One region of the Vibrio fortis genome, then DNA from elsewhere that is predicted to be linked to it. Evidence: predicted binding sites of a transcription regulator. Region 1 holds the regulator's gene; the other holds the start of a gene.
The links. Region 1 encodes PurR, which represses purine synthesis genes. Its sites were predicted from a motif close to TNANGNAAACGTTTNCNTNA; they were not measured.

Region 1 (12,467 bases):
ACAATCAAGCTTACGCCGATAACGGTGAGCGATTTGCGTTCTTCAGTGCGGCATGTCTCGACATGCTGCCAAAGTTAGGCTTTCAACCTGATATTGTTCATGCCAACGATTGGCATACTGGCTTTGTTCCATACCTGCTGAAATCTCGTTATCAAGAGCACGATTTCTTCAAAGATATGCGTAGTGTTATTTCGATACACAATGCCGTCTTTAAGGGCGTATTCTCATATGATGAGTTGCAAAATCTGCCAGAAATGCACGGTCGATATGTACCGGAAGCAGCAGTCAGTGACACTCATGTCACCATGCTGAAAGCTGGCGTGATGTGTGCAGACAAGATTAACGCCGTTAGCCCGACTTACGCGGAAGAGCTCAAAACAGAACTTGGCAGCCATGGTATGGCGAAAGAGTTCCAACACCGTTCTAATGACCTATTTGGAATTTTAAACGGCTGTGACTATGGATCATGGAACCCTGAAACGGATGCTTATCTGCCGCGCAAATACAAGGCCACTAAACTTAGTATGGCGCGAGGCAAGTCTGCTTGTAAGCAAAAGCTGCAGCAAGACGTTGGCCTTCCTGAGGTAGATTGCGCCGTGTATGGAATGGTTTGTCGTTTGACGAACCAAAAGGGCGTTCACTACTTAATTCCAATCATTGAAGAGTTCTTAAAGAACGATCTGCAAATTGTGATAGTAGGTACAGGCGATCCGGTGTTGGCAAGTCAGCTTAAAGAGCTTTCAGCGTTGCATTCAGAGAAGTTTTCGTTTGTGGAAGCTTACAATAACGAACTGGCACATTTGGTTGAAGCTGGCTCGGACTTCTTCTTAATGCCATCGGAATTTGAGCCTTGTGGTTTGAATCAGATTTACAGCATGGCTTATGGCACGCTGCCAATTGTGCGTTCAGTCGGTGGTTTGAAAGACAGTGTTAATCATTACGATGATAATCCTGAAATAGCTACGGGTTTTGCTTTTAAAGAGCCAACGCCTCAAGCTTTGCTTTCAGTATTGCACCGCTCTTTACTGCTTTATGCTCAAAGACCTGCCGAAGTTCGTCGCGTTCAGCTCTATGCTATGCAACAGAACTTTTGCTGGGAAGATGCCGCTAAATCTTATTTAGAGATGTATCACACAGCGTTGTAACTTGGGAATGTGAAATGTAAGGTGTTCCATAGTGAACACCTTTTTTCGTTTTTAATGTGTCACAATAAACGTTTAAATTACCAATAATTCCATATAACGCTTTGGGAGTAATTGTGGTTGAGCTATTCATAACACTGATAAGATGATTGACACTACTATCACTTAATCGGTTTAATAGCGTGCTATCATTACCAAGCACATTTCCCCGGTGTTCAAGCAAATAAGTAGAATTAAAGCGATAGGTATGTCTGAGAGTTTATTATTCCATAAAACATTCAATCACCCGACTAGTGATGAGTGGGTCGTTTTCGTCCACGGTGCTGGTGGGAGTTCGTCCATTTGGTTTAAGCAGATCAAAGCTTACAAACAGCACTTTAATTTGTTGTTGATTGACCTACGAGGACACGGTAAGTCTGACAACCTTTTGAAAGAGTTGATCAGCAACCGTTACACGTTCAAAGCGGTAACGCTCGATATTCTTAAAGTACTCGACCATCTTAAAATTCGTTCAGCGCACTTTGTTGGTATGTCGCTGGGTACTATTATTGTTCGAAATGTAGCTGAGTTGGCTGCCGAGCGAGTTCGTTCAATGGTATTGGGCGGGGCTGTAACACGCTTGAACACGCGCTCTCAAGTCTTGGTTAAGTTAGGCAACTTGAGTAAACACATCATTCCTTATATGTGGCTCTATAGTCTGTTTGCATACATTGTGATGCCGCAAAAGAGCCAGCGCGAGTCTAGACACCTTTTCATTCGCGAAGCGAAAAAACTATGTCAGAAAGAGTTTAAGCGTTGGTTTATTCTCACTGCAGACGTTAACCCCTTGATGCGATATTTCAAAGAACGAGAATTACCTATTCCTACTTTGTATCTGATGGGAGAGCGTGACTATATGTTCATCAAGCCAGTTAAAGAGATGGTCGCGGCACACAAGTCGAGTGAACTGGTGGAGATTGCCAATTGTGGTCACGTTTGTAATGTTGAGCAGCCAGAAGAGTTTAACCAACGCTCTATCGAGTTTATTCAAAAGCAAATCAAATAGCGGTAATGTGTTGGGGTATGACCCACGGATATACAAAAACAGGAAGCGACTAGGCTTCCTGTTTTTTTTTGGGGACTCTTGTTACGACGGTCTATGTTTCGGGGCAAGGTGAACCACACTGCCAACAAGACCCAAACTGAGCTTCGTTGACTTCATGACATTGTGTACAGCGCCACTCTTCATAGATAATCGAATCTTGCTGCTTCTTATAGGCGTTGATGAGATTCAGAGCTGCTGTCGCATCAGAAGGCTCGTAAAGCCATACGTATGGGTCTGTTTCTTCCGAGAAAGGGATTTCCCCCTTTAAACCAAATAATCCTTCCCCACGCACTTCACAGGCGATTTTTTCACTCTCTAGAAGCCCACATATGATGTGAGCCTCAGTTGGGTTTGCAGCGCTGAATATTTTCATCAATTTTCCTTTATCTATTCAGCGACTGGCGCCGAACGAAACTTACTCATGATCCATTTAGCTGCAATTGGGAACACACCTAGTAGTGCGAAAGAAAGCAATACTGAAGGAGAGACAATACCTGACAGAGAATCGATCTCTGCTAACTGAGTACCTGCGTTTAGGTAAACCGCAGTACCTGGCAACATCCCCAATTGGCTAGTCAAATAATAGCGTCCTACGGAGATAGGTGTTAAGCCCATCAACAAATTAATTAGGAAGAATGGGAATACCGGAATCAAGCGCAGTGAGAATAGGTAAAACGCACCGTCTTTCTCTACACCTTGGTTAATAGTAGAGAGCTTATCGCCAAACTTACCCTGAACCCAGTCACGCAATAGAAAGCGACTACTCAGGAATGCTAATGTCGCACCTATGGTACTTGCAAAAGAGACCAGTAATAAACTCGTCCAGAAACCAAATAGCGCTGCGCCGAGAAGTGTAACCACAGCAGCACCTGGAATAGAAAATGCGGTGATCATTATATAGAGGATAAAGTAGGTCGCTGCTGCGACAACAAAGTTAGTCTCTATATAGTCATTAAGAAGTGCCTGCTGAGCTTTGGCATTTTCGAGAGTCAAGTATTGACCAAAGTTGACGGCTAGCAACACGATTGTGGCAACTAAAATTATGCCTAAAATCATTTTCTTACTCATAGGAGCGTCCCTTAATCTTTTGCTTATTGTTAGTATAGTTAGACAGGCGAAGGAAAGATTAACTTTCAAAAGAAAATAAAAAAAGCCACAAAAATGTGGCTTTTTGCAATTAGGTGATTTGGACCTAATTTATATAACTGATGAGCTCGTCGCGTCTTTGTTGTGGTATCACAGACCAGTGTGTGCCATTGATAGCACCTTCAAGTGCCCAAAGTAGCTCTAAGCTAACACTCGATGAATGAGACTCTTTAATTGCTTTGTAAGCATTAACAGAACCTGATTCATACAAGCTCTCAACTGTGTCGATACCTGCTTTTTTCAGCATACGCTCTGTAGCAAGACGAAGGTTCGGCAGATCTTTCAATCGGGTCGGTTTAGCCGATGACTGAATTTGCTTCTCTTCTTTAGCACAGTTAAGGGAGGCTTTTGCCAGTTCGATAATGCGTTCTTGAGCCTGCCAGAGGTCTTCTGGGAGGGCAAAATACTTAGTTACGACTGGGAAACCACGTTTCTTGTAAACGTAAGGTTCAAAGCCCTGTTGTTCAAATTGTGAAGTAGTATTCTTGTCAGCTCGAATGTGTAACTGGTTGTTTACGACCAATGCAAACATAGTGTCGTCGGCAAATAGGCCGAAACCGCCAAACATTGAGCGTGACTTTATCTTTCCAAGTGGCTCAAATAACTTCATTGAGTCCTTGAGTATCGGTTTATCCATATTGTTTATCTCGGTGTATTTGAATTACGCCACCAAATAAGCAGGTCCGAGAGATTAGCAAAATGTCGCAATAAAATTGTCAATAAGCCGTAAATTACTACTAAAGGTAGGAAATACTGCATTTTGCCATCGGTAACCCCGCTACCATACCAATAATGGGTTAGGCCGGAGGCTTTGCGTCTCACCCTTTCAAGTGATTTGCCCTGTGCGTGACTGTATAATTAAGAATAAAGTTTTTTGTTGAATGAGGTTCACACTTGTTGCTCAAAAGTGTGATCTCGGTTCAGTTAATTGTTGCCTTAATATGCAACTGAGCTTTTACTTTTAACAAATAAAAAAAACGCACCAAACGGTGCGTTTTATTAGAATTATCTAAAGTTTACGTTACTTTAACGTTTTTACTGTAGCGCGCTCGATAATCTCTGGATGCATCTCGAATACGCGTTTTTCATGGTCTTTGTCTTTGATGCGCTCCAACAGAATTTCAAACGCATTCTTACCGACACGACGTTTTGGTTGGTGAACCGTTGTCAGTGGTGGTGAGAAGTACTCTGCCAGCTCAATGTTGTCGTAACCAATCACAGAAATATCTTCAGGGATCTTAATGCCTTGCTGCTGTAGGCGGCTCATAAGACCAAGTGCCATCGTGTCGTTAAAGCAGAATACTGCAGTAGGGCGGTTTTCCATTGCGACGATTTTATCTGCTGCGATAACTGCAGTATCACACTCGAAGTTACCTTCAAGAATTAGGTTGTCATCTGCTTGGATGTCAGCTTCTGCCAATGCACGACGGTAGCCTGCGATACGTTCAACACATGCCGCTTTATCTAAATGACCACTTAGACAAGCAATACGCTCATGCCCACGTTCAACTAGGTATTTAGTTGCCAGATAGCCACCCTCTTCAGAGTTGTCGATGATCTTATCCGCTTGTGAACTCTCAGGGCCCCAGTCCATAACAACTTTTGGAATGTCAGCATGGCGGTCAAGCATTTCACGAAGTTCTTCTGTTAAGTCTGAACACATCACCAAGATGCCATCTACCCGCTTTTCAGCAAGCATTCGGATGTAGTCACGTTGCTTCTCGTAAATACCACCAGTGTTACATAGAATCAGCGTGTAACCTTGACGGTAACAGTAGCTTTCTACACCATCAATAACTTCAGAGAAGAATAGGTTGGTTGATTGAGTGACCAACATACCGATAGTGCGTGTAGAGTTACATTTCAGGCTACGAGCAACCGCACTTGGTGCGTAATTTAATTCGTCTACGGCTTTGTTTACTTTTTCTTGAGTCGCTTCTGCTACGAAACGTGTCTTGTTGATCACGTGAGAAACGGTGGTTGTTGATACGCCGGCTAAGCGAGCGACATCTTTTATAGTTGCCATGGCTTTATCCTATTGATAGCTACTTTCTCAGAAGTACGGAGTAAGTAGCCGTTTAAGCTACCAGAACAAGAGCTTAGAATTTGTAGGGCTCTCTCGGTACTAAAGTGCTAAAAAACAAAAAACCGCTAATGAGAGCGGCTTGTCTTAACACCGAAATGCTCTTAGCTAATTTAAAGCATAGCATTTCGAGAATGTTTCATATTTTATCGTTTGCGGTCACAATTTTAGACTGACTAGAAAATACTCGCAATAACATTCACCCAGAAATCTGGGTGAATTGTCACATTCTACCTAAATTGTGCCTTTAGTCATTAGTGAATTTATTCACCAGCTAAATATTGCGCATCAAGTTTACAGAAGGCAGTTAGCAATTCTGCAACACACGCGTAAAAACCAAATTCATCAAATTCACGACATTTTGTTGCAAATTGTGGAACCCAGCTAAGAAGTTGTTGCTCAACAAACTCATGTTGTGCAGTGAAAGCCGCTTCTAGTTCCTGCTCGGTTTCAAGATCGTTTGAACGAATAATGATGTTGCCTAGGAAATCTAATTCGATGGCTAGGTGATCGGCCGGCTCTTTTAGGTCTTGGTTTACTGCAATACCATAAGAAGCCATGATCGCTTCCATATCTTGAGCAGGCTTCGCATTCAAAAGGCCGCTCTTGTCTAGGTAAATAGAAGCGTACGGTAGAGCGCCATACTTGTCAGACTTTAGGAACAATTCGCAAAAATCTGATGAAAGCTCTAACTGAGCATCTTCACGGTTCTGCAATCGGTTAAGCGCATCGACTAGACTATTGATGGCTGGTTTTAGTGTTTCATTATCACCGAGACCAGTTAAAAACGAACGAATCTCAACCGAGTGGTAGTTATCCAATTCTTCTTGAGTCAGTTCTTTTGCGAACAGGCTCGATAGCCACCAGTAAATTTCAGCTCGTTGTTCATTGAACGCTTTCGTTTCTTTCATCTCAATAATCCTAATATCGTCTTTCGTAATATCTGCGGTACGAAGGCTGACTAACCGTTGTATTTGCAAACTGCAAAGTTACTCGTTAGTAGTAATGCCTATATTGAATTGCGATGGAGGTTAAATAGCAAGGTTTAAGATTGTCTTGTATCAAAAAAAATTCAGGTTTCTGGCTTTTATCTTGCGTACTACTAGAATTGTTACTAGTTATGAATAGAATAGTCACTGAAACTATTAAATAAGAAAAGTGGTGTAGATGAGCTATCACGTATTAGTCGTAGAAGATGATGTGGTAACCCGTAGTAAGCTGGTTGGATATTTCCAGAACGAAGGTTACACAGTAAGCGAAGCAGAAAGCGGCGCGCAAATGAGAAACGTTTTAGAAGAGAATAACGTTGACCTCATTATGCTGGACATCAACTTACCAGGCGAAGATGGATTGATGCTAACTCGCGAATTACGCAGTCAATCAGACATTGGGATTATTTTAGTTACTGGACGCACGGATAGCATCGACAAAATTGTAGGCCTAGAGATGGGCGCAGATGATTATGTTACTAAACCATTCGAACTTCGCGAGTTGTTGGTTCGAGTGAAAAATCTACTTTGGCGAATCTCGGCTGCTCGCAAGTCACCATCAGGTGTGGCGGAGCAAGCGGAAGATGAATCTATTGTTCGCTTTGGCGAGTGGACATTTGATATTCCACGTCGCGCGCTGAGTAAGAATGGTGAACCTGTGAAGCTAACCAAAGCTGAATATGAGCTATTGGTTGCGCTGTCATCATACCCGAACCAAGTATTAAGCCGTGAGCGAATCCTAAACATGATTAGCCACCGTGTAGACGCGCCAAATGATCGTACCATCGACGTACTGATTCGTCGCATGCGTGCGAAGATGGAGTTTGATCCAAAGAACCCACAAATCTTTGTGACGGTTCATGGTGAAGGTTACATGTTTGCTGGCGATTAACGCTCAGAATTAAAATGCTCAACAATCGAAAATGAAAAAGCCGAGATACTCAGTATCTCGGCTTTTTGTTTGTGTTATTAGCTTAGTATTGCGCAACCACCTCTAAACAGGTTTAGGGCGCTGGCTGTTCGTCATTTGTCAGTGATGCATCGGCCACTGTGGAGGCGTCATCGTCAAGGGTTGATGGTTCAGGGATAACGATCGGCTCTTGGGTTTCAGAGCTCTGATTATCTAGCCAATCGCGCAGTGATTGCCAAACCAATCCCATGGTTTCATGCCAGTAACGCTCGGTTTGCTCCAAGTAAATTGCTTTCGGCATGTACTTATTCCAAGGTTGCTCGATACCGTCTTGCGCAAGGTAATTAGTGGGTGCTGGAATCGGCTTCATACCAGCATCATGGAACTCATTAAGAGCGCGCTGCATATGGCTTGCTGACGTGACGAGTACCATTCGTTTGTTTTTTACGAATGCCGCTGCTTGGCGCGCTTCTTCCCATGTATCTTTGGCTGTCTCAAGTAAGATGATGTCGGGTTTAGATACACCCAATGCAAGGGCAACTTTCGCCATCATACGGGCGTTGCTGACCTCAGTGCCACCACCATAACCAGAGAGAATCAATTTAGCGCCAGGGTAGATTCGTTGGATGCGAATGCCTTCGCTAAGTCTCATGAGACCGGTACGGCTGAGCTCAGACGTTGGCGGGATTTGATCATCAACCACATGGCCGCTGCCCAATACCATCACATAGTCGACGGGTTCATTGGTCGGCAAGAAAGCAGTGTGCTGTCGTTCCATTGGCATGAGAAGTTGACTAGAAACAGGTTGGAACGCGATGAGGAAAATACCACATAGTGCAGACAGCGTGATAAGGCACCCTGTTTTACGTTTTGTAGTGAACATAACAAGGGCCAAGCCCAGAAAAGCGAGAATTAACATTGCTGGCAGTGGCATCAACAGTGAAGACACTACTTTTTTCAGCTCAAACATATCCGAATAGTCCGAAAAAACATCACTTAGTACTAAAAAGAGACATCGCCTCTTTATTCCTGAAATTCCTGTGACAGAATAGCAGGCACGATAGGACATGATAACCCAAGTAGCTGTGACTGAAGACCGTAATTTCGACGATATCGCCCACAAATTTGCAAAAAATATTTACGGCTCTGACAAAGGAGAGATCCGTCAGATCATCGTATGGGAAGATTTAGAGCAAGCGTTAAGCACATTCAAAACCGATGATACACCTTTGCATATTCTGGATGCAGGAGGCGGTTTAGCACAGATGTCGCAAAAGATAGCTAGCTTGGGACATAAGGTGTCACTGTGTGATCTTTCTTCTGAAATGCTGAAATTGGCACAGCAAGATATTGATAAAGCCGGCTTGCTTGAACAGTATCGATTCATCCATTCTCCGGTTCAAAATATTGCACAGCATATGGATGAGCCAGTGGACATGGTGATGTTTCATGCCGTGATGGAGTGGTTGGCCGATCCAAAAGAGGCCTTGGATATCTTGCTCGAGCAAGTGAAGCCTGGTGGTGTGGCATCAATTATGTTTTACAACCATCACGGATTAGTCCTTAAAAATGTGATTTGTGGCAATATTCCTCATGTATTAAATGGGATGCCACATCGAAAACGGTTTAAGCTGCAACCCCAAAAAGGTTTGAAGCCTGAAGAGGTCTATCAATGGATAGAAGAGGCTGGTCTAGAGATCAAAGGAAAGTCGGGTATTCGCTCGTTTAGCGATTACATTGGAAACATGGAGTACATGGGCGACTACCAATTCGAAGATGTGCTTGAGCTTGAGAAGCAGTTATGCCGTCAAGAACCTTACCTCTCTTTAGGTCGTTATATTCACGTTTGGGCGCAAAAACCAGAATAAAAAAGCGGAGAATGTGATACAAGAGTTGTCATCGCATTACTAGGCTACAGTCGATAATCTCGTAGCTAGCGTTATAAAGAAAAGGCGTAACATCGACAGTTGCTCGGTGTTACAAAGAACAGTAACAGGAACCACAATGAGTGAAATGACTCAAACTGCCGAAGAGCAGCCAATTGATGAGTTGGTGGGCTGGGTCAAGCAGCATGATTTTTCATTAAACTTGCCGCCTGAGCGATTGGCATTTCTAATTGCTATCGCAGTACTAAGCAACGAAAGGTTCGATGAAGAGTTAGGTGAGGGTGAATTGCACGATGCATTTACCATTGTCACTCGTTTGTTCGAAGATACCGGCGAAGCCTCAGCGTTTCGCGCAAACAATGCAATCAATGAACTGGTAAAACAGAAATTGATTAGCCGTTTTACCAGTGAGATCACCGATGGTGCGAGCATTTATCGTCTATCGCCGCTCGCAATTGGTATTTCAGATTATTATCTACGTCACCGTCAATTCTCTAAGTTAAAACTATCGATTCAACTATCGATGGTTGCTGACGAGATGGCAAAAGCTATTGAAGCTGCACAAAAAGGCGGAACGCCGGGGCACTGGCGTAAGAACGTATACGGCGTACTTAAATACTCAGTTGGTGAGATTTTCGATCAGATCGACCTTAACCAACGTGTGATGGATGAACAGCAGCAAACAGTTAAACAGCAAATCGCCGACCTTCTTAATAAAGATTGGCGCGAAGCGATCAATAACTGTGAAGCATTATTGTCTGAAACTTCAGCGACGTTGAAAGAGCTTCAAGATACGCTGCAAGCCGCGGGTGATGAGCTGCAAACACAGATTCTTGATATCCAAGAGATTGTTTATGGCGACGACGAGCTAGAGTTCGTTGGCGAAACCCTATTTGGTCTACAAATGAAGCTAGACCGAATCACAAGCTGGGGCCAACAAGCGATTGACCTCTGGATTGGTTACGATCGCCACGTACATAAGTTCATTCGTACTGCGATCGACATGGATAAAAACCGAGCGTTTAGTCAACGACTGCGCCAATCGGTGACCGACTACTTTGACGCGCCATGGCTATTAACCTATGCCGATGCTGAGAAGTTGACGGACCTACGTGATGAAGCGTTAGTGCTTCGTGACGATGAGGTAATGGGTCAAGCGCCACTCGATGTTGAGTATGAAGAATTTGAACAAGTGAACGACTATCTCTCAGATAAAATTGCGGAGATGTTGAAGGTTCACAAACAGCAAGGGACGCCAATCGACCTTGGCCTAGTACTGCGAGATTACCTTGCAGAACACCCTCGCACACACCATTTTGATTTAGCCAGAATTGTTGTCGACCAAGCAGTGCGCTTAGGTTACTCAGAGTCTGACTATCAGGCGATCCAGCCTGACTGGCAGGCAATCAACGATTTCGGTGCAAAGGTACAAGCAAATGTCATTAACAAGTACTGATGATTACATGCCAGAGAAACTGGTAAAAGCGATTGCGAACCCACTATTCCCAGCGCTTGATAGCATGCTGCGTTCGGGTAAGCACATTTCAACAGAAGACCTAGATAATCACGCACTATTGTCGGATTTCGAACTGGAACTTCAACAGTTTTACCAGCGCTATAACACTGAGCTGGTAAAGGCCCCTGAAGGCTTCTTCTATCTGCGTCCTCGTTCGACCTCTTTGATTGGCCGAAGCGTCCTATCAGAGCTTGATATGCTGGTGGGTAAAGTACTGTGTTTCCTTTACTTGAGCCCAGAGCGTCTTGCTCACGAAGGTATCTTCACTAATCAAGAGCTATTCGAAGAGTTGATGGCACTTGCTGATGAAAAGAAACTAATGAAGCTGGCAACCAACCGTGCTTCTGGCTCTGATTTAGATAAAGAGAAGCTTTTCGAAAAAGTAAGAACGTCTCTGCGTCGTCTGCGCCGTATCGGTATGCTTATCTCCATCGGTGAAACGGGTAAGTTCCGTATCAGTGAAGCGGTGTTCCGTTTCGGTGCTGATGTACGCGTTGGTGATGATATGCGCGAAGCACAATTGCGACTAATTCGTGATGGTGAAGCAGTTGTTCATACTCAAGAGCCAAACCAAGGCAGCTTGCTAAATGAAGAGCAAGAAGAGACAGAACAAGATGCTCAACAAGATATTTTCGGCGACGAAATGCTTAGCAACGAACAGATTAAAGAAGAAGGTGAAGCATGATTGAAAGAGGTAAATATCAATCATTAACCATGGTCAACTGGAACGGCTTCTTCGCACGTACTTTTGATATTGATGGATTGGTTACAACGCTTTCTGGCGGTAACGGTGCAGGTAAGTCGACCACGATGGCCGCATTTATTACGGCACTGATCCCAGACCAAACACTGCTTCACTTCCGTAACACAACGGAAGCGGGTAGCTCTCAGTCATCACGTGACAAAGGTCTCTACGGTAAGCTACAGCCGGGCGCATGTTATGCCGCTCTTGATGTAGTGAACTCACGTAACCAGCGTCTATTGTTCGCGGTAAAGCTTCAACAAGTAGCGGGCCGTGACAAGAAAGTAGACATCAAGCCGTTCTTGATTCAAGGCCTGCCTAGCCACGTTAAGCCAACGGATGTACTGATCGAGAACGTATCAGACAGCCACGCACGTGTGTGTCAGCTTAATGATGTAAAAGCGGCAGTTGCTCAGTACGAAGGTGCGCACTTTAAAGCGTTCTCTTCTATTGTGGATTACCACGCGCAGATGTTTGAATTCGGCGTAGTGCCGAAGAAACTGCGTAACAGTGGTGACCGTTCTAAATTCTACCGTTTGATTGAAGCATCACTTTACGGTGGTATTTCCAGTGCGATCACGCGTTCTCTACGTGACTACCTATTGCCACAAAATGGTGGGGTTAAGAAAGCCTTCCAAGATATGGAATCGGCGCTACGCGAAAACCGCATGACACTGGAAGCGATCAAGACGACTCAGTCGGATCGTGACTTGTTCAAACACTTGATCACCGAGTCGACCAACTACGTAGCAGCAGACTACATGCGCCATGCGAACGATCGTCGCAATAAGCTTGATCAAACGATGAAGCTACGTGGTGAGCTGTTTGGTTCGCGTGAAACGCTACTTGAGCAAAACAACCTGCTTAATCGCGTTCAAGAAGAACTTGAGCTACTGGTTGAGCAAGAATCTTCTCTTGAACAAGATTACCAAGCGGCTTCAGACCATCTACAACTTGTGCAAACAGCGC
Region 2 (12,467 bases), 1.2 Mb from region 1:
ATCGTTACTCACCAATGTGCAGCGTATCCACCTTGCTTGCGACAGATAGCCAGTGCGCCGAGCGCCTTATTTGTGCGCGGCAATATTAAAACACTGAGTGACCCTCAGATCGCGATGGTCGGCAGTCGCAATGCGAGCTTGGAAGGCTTGCAAACAGCCAAAGCCTTCGCTCGAGAATTCGCCCAGAGTGGTTTGATTGTTACTAGTGGCCTGGCGCTCGGTATTGATGGTTATGCCCATGATGGAGCCTTGTCGGGTGGAGGAGAAACCTTTGCTGTATTAGGCTCTGGGTTGAATGCGGTTTATCCGGCTCGTCATCGTAAACTCGCGGAACGAGTCGCAGAACAAGGGGCGTTAATCTCTGAGTTTCGCCCTTCTGCTAAGCCGCGTCCTGAAAACTTCCCGCGTCGTAATCGCATTATTAGTGGCTTGTCGCTAGGTACATTGGTGGTTGAAGCGGCGGAAAAGAGCGGTTCCTTGATTACGGCTCGCTACGCATTAGAACAAGGGCGTGAAGTCTTTGCTTTGCCAGGTTCAATACACAGCCCTACCAGTCGTGGAGGAAACAGTTTAATCAAGTCGGGCGCTTGCCTAGTGCAGAGTGCTCAAGATGTCCTTGTTGAAATAAAAAGCCTATTAGATTGGTCTATTGAAGTACAACCCAGTCTGTTTGATGCGCCAACAACTGACAATGCAAATGAACAATTGCCATTTCCACATCTGTTAGCTAACGTAGGGTTAGAGGCGACACCCGTTGATATTTTGGCACAGCGAACCCATATACCTGTGCATGAGGTCATGATGCAGCTCTTAGAGTTAGAACTTTTAGGGCATGTTGTTGCAGTTTCTGGTGGCTATATTCGAAAGGGGAGAGGCTAGCTATGATGATGGACATTCTGATGTACCTGTTTGAAACCTACATCCATAGCGATTCTGAATTGCAGGTGGATCAAGACGAGCTTGAAGAAGAATTACTTCGAGCAGGGTTTCACCAAGACGATATTTATAAGGCGCTTCACTGGTTAGAAGATCTCGCTGCATTGCAAGAAACCGACAGCCAAGCGGCGATTTCGGTCTCTTCGAATACCTCCATGCGTGTGTATACCAAGCGAGAAATGGCACGAATCAATCTAGAGTGTCGCGGCTTTCTTCTATTCTTAGAGCAAATTAATGTGCTGACCACTGAAATTCGTGAGATGGTGATCGACCGAGTGATGGGGTTAGAAACCAATGAGTTTGAGTTGGATGATCTCAAATGGATTATCTTAATGGTGCTGTTTAACGTACCAGGTAATGAGAGTGCTTACACGCAAATGGAAGAGCTGTTGTACACCAAAGAGCAAGGTATCTTGCATTAATACAGGCTTGTCATGAGTAGTAAGATCGATCATCAGCTTTTTTCCGCCCATGAGCATGCGCTCGAACATGAAGCGTGTCCTCAGTGTGATGGTGAGTTACAGCTTCGTCACGGTAAGCACGGCCCGTTTATGGGGTGTACTCATTACCCAGCATGCGACTACATCAAGCCGCTGCATCAAAACGATGGACATATCGTCAAAGAGCTCGGTGTGCCTTGTCCTAAATGCCAAAGTGAGTTGGTATTAAGACAGGGGCGCTACGGTATGTTTATCGGCTGCAGCAGCTATCCAGAGTGCCATCACATAGAGTCACTCGATCAACCGAAAGAAGAACAGACGCAAGCGCCACAAGTCGCCTGCCCAGAGTGTGGAAAAGGCCATCTTGTTGAGCGTAAGTCTCGCTACGGAAAACTGTTCTTTGCATGTGATAACTACCCAAAGTGCAAGTTTGCAGTAAATCAGCCACCGATTATTGGTCGTTGTGAAGTTTGCCGATTCCCATTGTTGGTCGAGAAGAAAACAGCACATGGCGTTAAAAAGCAGTGTGCTGATCGAAAGTGTCACCACATTCAAGAACAAGCATAAAAAACGGCGCTCATTGAGCGCCGTTTTTAATTGATTTTAACTTACTGCATCTGCTCGGCAAAATCATGGATTGCAGGGTAGGCTGCTTTATCCAGAATATTCGCTAGACCGCAAAGCGTGCGTTGCAGTTCTGCAGTGTAGTCAGCACTGACGTTGATGTGACCCATCTTACGACCTGCACGTTTTTCTTTGCCATACCAGTGAACGTGGCACCCTGCTTGCGCTAGGATCTCATTTGGTAGTGTGTCTTCACCAAGGATATTGATCATTGCAGTCGGGCGAATCAGCTTAGTGCTACCTAACGGCATACCACATACGGCACGAAGGTGATTCTCAAACTGACAAGTCTCAGCACCTTGTTGCGTCCAGTGACCAGAGTTATGAACACGTGGCGCAATCTCGTTAACGAGTAGTGCACCTTGAACATCAAAGAACTCAAGCGCTAGCACACCAACGTAATCCAAGCGCTCAGCAACCGCAGTGAACATCGTCTTAGCTTGTTCCTGTAGCTCAATGTCATCAATCGCTGTCGATAGACTCAGCACTCCATTGGTATGAACGTTTTCAGCCAATGGGTAAACCTGAATTTCGCCATCTTTACCACGAGCACCAATTAAAGAAACCTCACGATCAAATGGGACAAACTCTTCTGCAACAATCGCTTGGTTGTCGGTCGCCGCGATGCACTCTGCCATCTCCGCCCAAACACTTTCCACTGCGTCTAATGATTTAAGACGCCATTGGCCTTTGCCATCGTAGCCACCTAGTGTGCTTTTAAGCACCATAGGTAGGCCAACATGCGAGATCGCTTGGTCAAAGTCTTCGCGAGCGTTGATCACCGCGTATTTAGCGTTCTTCACACCTGCTTGGTCGAGCAGAGCTTTTTCAAGACGACGATCGCCGCCCGCTTTGATCGCTTCGGTTGTCGGTAGGAACTTGCCACTGCGCTCACACACTTCAAGTACATCATGAGGGATGTGTTCGAACTCAGCAGTAATGACGTCCGCGCGCTCTATCGCATTTTCTAAGCCGTTACCTAGAATCGCTTGCGTTAATGGATGAACAATATTTTTGCTGCCAACATCAAAAGCAGAAATTTCAATATTCAGCGGTGCCCCAGCTAGGGACATCATACGAGCAAGCTGGCCCGCGCCTAACACAAGAACATGCATGGGAATTAGTCCTCTGCAGGGTTTGGATTAGCAAGTACCGTTTCTGTTTGTTCAGAGCGGAATGCTTCTACTTTTGCCATTACTTCTTCATTGTGTGTACCAATGATTTGTGCCGCTAGAATACCCGCGTTCGCTGCACCTGCTTCACCGATAGCTAGCGTGCCTACCGCGATACCTTTTGGCATTTGCACGATAGAAAGCAGAGAATCCATACCCTTCAGCGCCTTCGACTGAACAGGTACACCAAGAACTGGAACACTCGTAAACGCCGCAGCCATACCTGGTAGATGAGCTGCACCGCCCGCACCTGCAATGATCACCTTAATACCACGCTCTTTTGCGCTAGTTGCGTAATCTGCTAATAGTTGAGGAGTGCGGTGAGCAGAAACCACTTTTGTTTCGTACGCTACGCCAAATTGATCCAACATATCTGCTGCTAGCTTCATTGTTGGCCAATCAGATTTAGAACCCATGATAATACCGACAGTCATCTCAAACTCCTTCAGGTACGATTTGATTAAGTGATTTAGATAATTTGCGCGCATTATACGGGGAAAATTGCTTAAGGAAAACGTTTGCGTCAGTCAAAGTTGCCATTTGATACATTTTATAAACAAATAGCTTTAGTCACAGTTAGTGATTATTTGTACACTTAACGAGTTTAATAGCAGAAATAGGTGAGGCAACCCGTGGACAACTTTCAGAATACTTTACAGGCATTACAACAAGGTGAAGTCATCGCTTACCCAACTGAAGGTGTATTTGGTGTGGGCTGCGACCCTGATAACCCGCAAGCCATCCAAAAATTACTTGAACTTAAACAGCGCCCGGTGGAAAAGGGTCTTATCTTGATTGCTGCTAGCTATGAACAGCTGCTTCCCTATATAGATGAAAGCCAACTCACAGCCGAACAACTGGCCAGTGTGAAAGCGACATGGCCAGGGCCAGTTACTTGGATCATGCCAGCTAGTAGCCAAGTGACGGATTGGGTGAGTGGTCAATTCGATTCAATAGCGGTACGTGTAACCGATCACCCTTTGGTACAGAAGATGTGTAATGCGCTTGGAAAGCCGTTAACCTCTACCAGCGCAAACCTGTCGGGTGAGCCGCCGTGTATGACCACAGAAGAAGTGAAACAACAGCTTGGTCATAAGCTGGTGGCAATACTTGAGGGTGAAACGGGAGGCCGTGATAAGCCAAGTGAAATCCGTGATGCCAAGACTTCTCAAATATTAAGACAGGGCTAAACCCTGCACAAAGGAAGAAACATGTCAGCAATTGATAAAGATGCGGTAAAGCAGTTCTTGCTCAACTTACAAGATTCGATTTGCCAACAGCTAGAACAAGCCGATGGTGTTGCGGCGTTTGAAGAAGACGCATGGCAACGTGAGCCTGGTGAGCGTCTTGGCGGTGGTGGGCGTACGCGTGTTATGACTAATGGTGCCGTATTTGAACAGGGTGGAGTGAACTTTTCCCACGTCGCAGGCAAAGAGATGCCAGCATCAGCGACTGCACATCGACCAGAGCTTGCCGGCCGAAAATTTGAGGCTATGGGTGTTTCCTTGGTGATCCATCCTAAGAACCCATATATCCCAACCTCTCATGCCAATGTACGATTTTTCATTGCAGAGAAAGAGGGTGAAGCGCCTATCTGGTGGTTTGGTGGTGGCTTCGACTTGACCCCGTTCTACCCATTTGCTGAAGATTGCCAATCTTGGCACCAAACAGCGAAAGATCTATGTGCTCCATTTGGCGATGATGTTTATCAGCAACATAAAGAGTGGTGTGATAAGTATTTCTACTTGCCTCATCGTGATGAAACTCGTGGTGTAGGCGGCTTGTTCTTTGATGATTTAAATGAGTGGGGCTTTGAGAAGAGTTTCGCTTACATGCAAGCGGTTGGTGAAGGTTACGCACAAGCTTATTTACCAATTGTTGAGCGACGTAAAGAAACCCCTTACGGTGAGCGCGAGCGTGATTTCCAGCTCTATCGTCGTGGTCGCTACGTAGAGTTCAATCTAGTCTATGACCGTGGCACCCTATTTGGTTTACAAAGTGGTGGGCGTACTGAGTCGATCTTGATGTCGATGCCACCACTGGCACGATGGGAGTATCGATACGAACCTCAAGAGGGTTCACCAGAGGCGTTACTGTATACAGACTATTTAAAACCTAGAGTTTGGTAAGACTTCCTTCCTTATAGGTATAGTGATAGGGTCGTTATTCGATGACCCTTTTTCATAAGCTCTGTTAGGTAAGGATATGACACAGTACATAGATCGCTATGCCGTTTTTGGAAACCCAATTAGTCAAAGTAAATCACCATTTATTCATACGCTATTTGCCCGCCAAACGAACCAGCAACTTACCTATACATCTCAACAGCCTGAGCCTGGTGATTTTCTCATTGCGGCGAAAGATTTCTTTGGCAATGGTGGTAAAGGCTGTAACGTCACAGCACCATTTAAAGAAGACGCATACCAATTTGCGGATCGCCTAACCGAGCGAGCTCAACTAGCTGGCGCCGTGAACACCCTTAAAAAGCTTGATGACGGTGAGATCATTGGTGATAACACCGATGGTGAGGGGCTTGTCCAAGATTTATTGCAACACCAAGTGGTATTAAAAGACGCTCGTATTTTACTGCTTGGAGCTGGCGGTGCAGCAAGAGGTGTGATTAAGCCATTGCTTGACCACACTCCTCGCCAGTTAGTGATTGCCAACCGTACAGCCTCTAAAGCACAACTACTTGCAGAAATGTTTACTTCCTTTGGTCATCTCTCAGGCATTGGGCTTGATGAGGTGAATGAAGGCTTTGATGTGATCATTAACTCTACTTCTTCAGGGTTGAGCGGTGAACTTCCAAAAGTGTCCGCCGAGATATTCACACCAACAAGTACCGTTTATGACATGGTCTATGGTTCGGGACACACGGTCTTTAATCGCTGGGCATTGGATAATGGTGTCCACGCTGCTTATGATGGCCTAGGCATGCTAGTGGGTCAGGCGGCTGAAAGCTTTATGTTGTGGCGAGGTCTAAGACCGGGTACAAAGCAAATCCTCAGAGAATTGAGAAAGAACCTAGAGGCTTAATAATGAATCAGTCAATTTTGTTTCCTGACATCCAAACCTGGGATGCAGAGAATCAATGCGTCGTTTTCCCGGCTCAACAAAGTGGCGCACTCATCGAGTGCACTATTACTTTAGAAGAGCTAGGAAAACTAGCAGGACGTGAAGTAACAAATGAACAAGCTATTGAGGTGTTCAGTGAGCTGCGTTTTGACTTAGAAGAACTAGCAGAAGAGCTAATAGAAGAAGAGGAGTTTAACTCCTCTGGTCAAATTGAGATTCAAGCGTCTTAAACAGGGCGAACTGAATCTAAATAGTCATTTTTGTTCTGCACATAGTTGTCGGCAGACTTCTGGAGAAACGCGAGCTCTTTATTCGTTAAAGGGCGTGCTTGTTTTACTGGGCTTCCCACATATAAATAACCACTCTCCAAAACCTTGTTTGGCGGAACTAAGCTGCCTGCGCCTATCATCACCTCTTGCTCGACAATAACATTGTCTAGAATGATCGCTCCCATTCCAACCAATACCCGATCCTGAATGGTACAACCATGCAGCATTACCTTATGGCCAATTGTGACATCATCACCAATAATCAAAGGGTAGCCTTCAGGGTTCTCCTTGTTCTTATGGGTGACATGAAGAACTGAACCATCTTGGATGTTTGTGCGTTGACCTATATGGATATGATTGACATCACCTCTTGCGGCAACTAAAGGCCAAACGCTAGAGTCGTCACCAATCTTGATATCACCAACTAATACTGCGGTTTCATCTATATAGACACCTTGGCCTATTTCCGGTGCGATACCTTTATAACTGCGTATAGAACTCATAAATCCTCCTTTATATAGCTAGCTTAAGAGTATTATTGGGTCTCTGACTAGGATAAATGGCCGTTTTTGGGTGTTTTTTATCCGAACAATCAAAAAACTAAAAAAAACGTAAAAAAGGGCTTGCCAATGTGATCGCAATCTCTATAATGCCACCTCGCTGACACGGGATGGCTTCTTAGGAAACCAAAACGAATCAGCAAGCCAAATTAGCCAAGCTAAGCGCTTGAAAAAAGTTTTGAAAAAAGTGGTTGACACTAAAACTTAAATCGCTAAAATGGCCGTCCGATTTGAGCGAAGCTCAAAAAGGAAAGCTCTTTAACAATTTAAACCTATCAATCTGTGTGGGCACTCGTTGATGAATATCAAAAATGAAACTTCGGTTTCAACTTGATTTCAATGAACTGAGTGACCAATTCGAATCGTAAGATTCGGCACAGTCAATTCACATTCACTATTCGTAAGAATAGGGAATGTAATCAGTATTCGTTGAGTCACAAAATCTTAAATTGAAGAGTTTGATCATGGCTCAGATTGAACGCTGGCGGCAGGCCTAACACATGCAAGTCGAGCGGAAACGAGTTATCTGAACCTTCGGGGAACGATAACGGCGTCGAGCGGCGGACGGGTGAGTAATGCCTAGGAAATTGCCTTGATGTGGGGGATAACCATTGGAAACGATGGCTAATACCGCATAATGCCTACGGGCCAAAGAGGGGGACCTTCGGGCCTCTCGCGTCAAGATATGCCTAGGTGGGATTAGCTAGTTGGTGAGGTAATGGCTCACCAAGGCGACGATCCCTAGCTGGTCTGAGAGGATGATCAGCCACACTGGAACTGAGACACGGTCCAGACTCCTACGGGAGGCAGCAGTGGGGAATATTGCACAATGGGCGCAAGCCTGATGCAGCCATGCCGCGTGTATGAAGAAGGCCTTCGGGTTGTAAAGTACTTTCAGCAGTGAGGAAGGGGGTGTCGTTAATAGCGGCATCTCTTGACGTTAGCTGCAGAAGAAGCACCGGCTAACTCCGTGCCAGCAGCCGCGGTAATACGGAGGGTGCGAGCGTTAATCGGAATTACTGGGCGTAAAGCGCATGCAGGTGGTTTGTTAAGTCAGATGTGAAAGCCCGGGGCTCAACCTCGGAACTGCATTTGAAACTGGCAAACTAGAGTACTGTAGAGGGGGGTAGAATTTCAGGTGTAGCGGTGAAATGCGTAGAGATCTGAAGGAATACCAGTGGCGAAGGCGGCCCCCTGGACAGATACTGACACTCAGATGCGAAAGCGTGGGGAGCAAACAGGATTAGATACCCTGGTAGTCCACGCCGTAAACGATGTCTACTTGGAGGTTGTGGCCTTGAGCCGTGGCTTTCGGAGCTAACGCGTTAAGTAGACCGCCTGGGGAGTACGGTCGCAAGATTAAAACTCAAATGAATTGACGGGGGCCCGCACAAGCGGTGGAGCATGTGGTTTAATTCGATGCAACGCGAAGAACCTTACCTACTCTTGACATCCAGAGAACTTAGCAGAGATGCTTTGGTGCCTTCGGGAACTCTGAGACAGGTGCTGCATGGCTGTCGTCAGCTCGTGTTGTGAAATGTTGGGTTAAGTCCCGCAACGAGCGCAACCCTTATCCTTGTTTGCCAGCGAGTAATGTCGGGAACTCCAGGGAGACTGCCGGTGATAAACCGGAGGAAGGTGGGGACGACGTCAAGTCATCATGGCCCTTACGAGTAGGGCTACACACGTGCTACAATGGCGCATACAGAGGGCGGCCAACTCGCGAGAGTGAGCGAATCCCAAAAAGTGCGTCGTAGTCCGGATTGGAGTCTGCAACTCGACTCCATGAAGTCGGAATCGCTAGTAATCGTAGATCAGAATGCTACGGTGAATACGTTCCCGGGCCTTGTACACACCGCCCGTCACACCATGGGAGTGGGCTGCAAAAGAAGTGGGTAGTTTAACCTTCGGGAGGACGCTCACCACTTTGTGGTTCATGACTGGGGTGAAGTCGTAACAAGGTAGCCCTAGGGGAACCTGGGGCTGGATCACCTCCTTATACGAAGATATTCACGATAAGTGTCCACACAGATTGATACGGTTTAGAAAGTAAAAGAGACGAAGATATCCCAATATCTTCATGCAGTGTCCCGTTCGTCTAGAGGCCTAGGACACCGCCCTTTCACGGCGGTAACAGGGGTTCGACTCCCCTACGGGATACCATTGGGTCGTTAGCTCAGTTGGTAGAGCAGTTGACTTTTAATCAATTGGTCGCAGGTTCGAATCCTGCACGACCCACCATTTCTTCTTTTAGAAATGACTCTCAAGATGGGGCTATAGCTCAGCTGGGAGAGCGCCTGCCTTGCACGCAGGAGGTCAGCAGTTCGATCCTGCTTAGCTCCACCATTCTTGAGAAATTCTTCTCCACGAGGAATTAAAACTAATGTGGGCGATTAGCTCAGTTGGGAGAGCACCTGCCTTACAAGCAGGGGGTCACTGGTTCGAGCCCGGTATCGCCCACCATCTTTAAGCGCATTAGCAATAGTGCTTTTAAAAATGGTTTTCATTAGCTAGTCATTAGCGAAAGAAACTTGCTCTTTAACAATTTGGAAAGCTGACTGATTTAAATAACACAGTTATTTAAATCAAATTAAAAGTTCTCAATGTTTATCCTTTGGATAAACACAACACAAACACATTCAAGTGTCTTGTATTCGAATCAAACTTAGTTTGATTCACCATTGAGTCCGGCAAACACGTAATAAGAACTAACCCTTCTTATTACAACCAAAAACCTTGGTTAGTTGCCATACACTAAGACCCTTTCGGGTTGTATGGTTAAGTGACTAAGCGTACACGGTGGATGCCTTGGCAGTCAGAGGCGATGAAGGACGTATTAACTTGCGATAAGCCCAGATTAGGTAGTAAAAACCTTTTGAGTCTGGGATTTCCGAATGGGGAAACCCACTTACATAAGTAAGTATCTTGTTGTGAATACATAGCAGCAAGAGGCAAACCGGGGGAACTGAAACATCTAAGTACCCCGAGGAAGAGAAATCAACCGAGATTCCGAAAGTAGCGGCGAGCGAAATTGGATTAGCCCTTAAGCTTTTAATGATGCAGGTGAAGAGTCTGGAAAGTCTCGCAATAAAGGGTGATAGCCCCGTAACCGACACATCATAATCAGTGAAATCGAGTAGGGCGGGACACGTGATATCCTGTCTGAATATGGGGGGACCATCCTCCAAGGCTAAATACTACTGACTGACCGATAGTGAACCAGTACCGTGAGGGAAAGGCGAAAAGAACCCCTGTGAGGGGAGTGAAATAGAACCTGAAACCGTGTACGTACAAGCAGTAGGAGCGGGCATTGTCCCGTGACTGCGTACCTTTTGTATAATGGGTCAGCGACTTATATTCAGTGGCAAGGTTAACCGTTTAGGGGAGCCGTAGGGAAACCGAGTCTTAACTGGGCGTTCAGTCTCTGGATATAGACCCGAAACCAGGTGATCTAGCCATGGGCAGGTTGAAGGTTGAGTAACATCAACTGGAGGACCGAACCGACTAATGTTGAAAAATTAGCGGATGACTTGTGGCTAGGGGTGAAAGGCCAATCAAACCTGGAGATAGCTGGTTCTCCCCGAAAGCTATTTAGGTAGCGCCTCGGACGAATACTACTGGGGGTAGAGCACTGTTAAGGCTAGGGGGTCATCCCGACTTACCAACCCTTTGCAAACTCCGAATACCAGTAAGTACTATCCGGGAGACACACGGCGGGTGCTAACGTCCGTCGTGGAGAGGGAAACAACCCAGACCGCCAGCTAAGGTCCCAAAGTATAGCTAAGTGGGAAACGATGTGGGAAGGCTCAGACAGCCAGGATGTTGGCTTAGAAGCAGCCATCATTTAAAGAAAGCGTAATAGCTCACTGGTCGAGTCGGCCTGCGCGGAAGATGTAACGGGGCTAAGCTATACACCGAAGCTGCGGCTGCACACTTTAGTGTGCGGGGTAGGGGAGCGTTCTGTAAGCCGTTGAAGGTGGTCTGTAAGGGCTGCTGGAGGTATCAGAAGTGCGAATGCTGACATGAGTAACGATAAAGGGAGTGAAAAACTCCCTCGCCGGAAGACCAAGGGTTCCTGTCCAACGTTAATCGGGGCAGGGTAAGTCGACCCCTAAGGCGAGGCCGAAAGGCGTAGTCGATGGGAAACGGGTTAATATTCCCGTACTTCTTACAATTGCGATGGGGGGACGGAGAAGGCTAGGTGGGCCTGGCGACGGTTGTCCAGGTTCAAGTACGTAGGCGGAAAGTTTAGGTAAATCCGGACTTTCTTAACGCTGAGATACGATGTCGAGCCACTACGGTGGTGAAGTCATTGATGCCATGCTTCCAGGAAAAGCCTCTAAGCTTCAGATTGTAAGGAATCGTACCCCAAACCGACACAGGTGGTCGGGTAGAGAATACCAAGGCGCTTGAGAGAACTCGGGTGAAGGAACTAGGCAAAATGGTACCGTAACTTCGGGAGAAGGTACGCTCTTATCGGTGAAGTCCCTCGCGGATGGAGCTGACGAGAGTCGCAGATACCAGGTGGCTGCAACTGTTTATTAAAAACACAGCACTGTGCAAAATCGTAAGATGACGTATACGGTGTGACGCCTGCCCGGTGCCGGAAGGTTAATTGATGGGGTTAGACTTCGGTCGAAGCTCTTGATCGAAGCCCCGGTAAACGGCGGCCGTAACTATAACGGTCCTAAGGTAGCGAAATTCCTTGTCGGGTAAGTTCCGACCTGCACGAATGGCGTAATGATGGCCACGCTGTCTCCACCCGAGACTCAGTGAAATTGAAATCGCTGTGAAGATGCAGTGTACCCGCGGCTAGACGGAAAGACCCCGTGAACCTTTACTACAGCTTGGCACTGAACATTGACCCTACATGTGTAGGATAGGTGGGAGACTTTGAAACCGCGTCGCTAGATGTGGTGGAGTCGTCCTTGAAATACCACCCTTGTAGTGTTGATGTTCTAACGTTGGTCCCTGAATCGGGATTACGGACAGTGCCTGGTGGGTAGTTTGACTGGGGCGGTCTCCTCCCAAAGAGTAACGGAGGAGCACGAAGGTGGGCTAATCACGGTTGGACATCGTGAGGTTAGTGCAATGGCATAAGCCCGCTTGACTGCGAGAATGACAATTCGAGCAGGTGCGAAAGCAGGTCATAGTGATCCGGTGGTTCTGAATGGAAGGGCCATCGCTCAACGGATAAAAGGTACTCCGGGGATAACAGGCTGATACCGCCCAAGAGTTCATATCGACGGCGGTGTTTGGCACCTCGATGTCGGCTCATCACATCCTGGGGCTGAAGTCGGTCCCAAGGGTATGGCTGTTCGCCATTTAAAGTGGTACGCGAGCTGGGTTTAGAACGTCGTGAGACAGTTCGGTCCCTATCTGCCGTGGGCG

Region 2: the regulator PurR is predicted to act here: its motif matches at 3,679-3,698, upstream of purE (5-(carboxyamino)imidazole ribonucleotide mutase).

What each region holds. Positions count from the first base shown of each region.
Region 1 is NZ_AP025487.1:1,136,641-1,149,107, forward strand. It holds gene glgA (glycogen synthase GlgA) at 1-1,145, shown strand, start outside; gene OCV50_RS05170 (alpha/beta fold hydrolase) at 1,390-2,187, shown strand; gene OCV50_RS05175 (DUF2007 domain-containing protein) at 2,279-2,599, opposite strand; gene OCV50_RS05180 (TVP38/TMEM64 family protein) at 2,614-3,294, opposite strand; gene OCV50_RS05185 (TfoX/Sxy family DNA transformation protein) at 3,419-4,009, opposite strand; cyclic di-GMP riboswitch class I at 4,138-4,222, opposite strand; gene purR (HTH-type transcriptional repressor PurR) at 4,394-5,398, opposite strand; gene torD (molecular chaperone TorD) at 5,719-6,366, opposite strand; gene torR (two-component system response regulator TorR) at 6,623-7,336, shown strand; gene elyC (envelope biogenesis factor ElyC) at 7,449-8,324, opposite strand; gene cmoM (tRNA uridine 5-oxyacetic acid(34) methyltransferase CmoM) at 8,440-9,222, shown strand; gene mukF (chromosome partition protein MukF) at 9,359-10,696, shown strand; gene mukE (chromosome partition protein MukE) at 10,677-11,441, shown strand; gene mukB (chromosome partition protein MukB) at 11,438-12,467, shown strand, end outside.
Region 2 is NZ_AP025487.1:3,201,724-3,214,190, reverse strand. It holds gene dprA (DNA-processing protein DprA) at 1-879, shown strand, start outside; gene OCV50_RS14350 (DUF494 family protein) at 882-1,358, shown strand; gene OCV50_RS14345 (DNA topoisomerase family protein) at 1,371-1,943, shown strand; gene OCV50_RS14340 (5-(carboxyamino)imidazole ribonucleotide synthase) at 1,985-3,115, opposite strand; gene purE (5-(carboxyamino)imidazole ribonucleotide mutase) at 3,121-3,606, opposite strand; gene OCV50_RS14330 (L-threonylcarbamoyladenylate synthase) at 3,805-4,362, shown strand; gene hemF (oxygen-dependent coproporphyrinogen oxidase) at 4,384-5,301, shown strand; gene aroE (shikimate dehydrogenase) at 5,378-6,208, shown strand; gene OCV50_RS14315 (DUF1488 family protein) at 6,211-6,477, shown strand; gene OCV50_RS14310 (gamma carbonic anhydrase family protein) at 6,474-7,019, opposite strand; rRNA gene OCV50_RS14305 (16S ribosomal RNA) at 7,523-9,075, shown strand; tRNA gene OCV50_RS14300 (tRNA-Glu) at 9,164-9,239, shown strand; tRNA gene OCV50_RS14295 (tRNA-Lys) at 9,242-9,317, shown strand; tRNA gene OCV50_RS14290 (tRNA-Ala) at 9,347-9,422, shown strand; tRNA gene OCV50_RS14285 (tRNA-Val) at 9,464-9,539, shown strand; rRNA gene OCV50_RS14280 (23S ribosomal RNA) at 9,853-12,467, shown strand, end outside.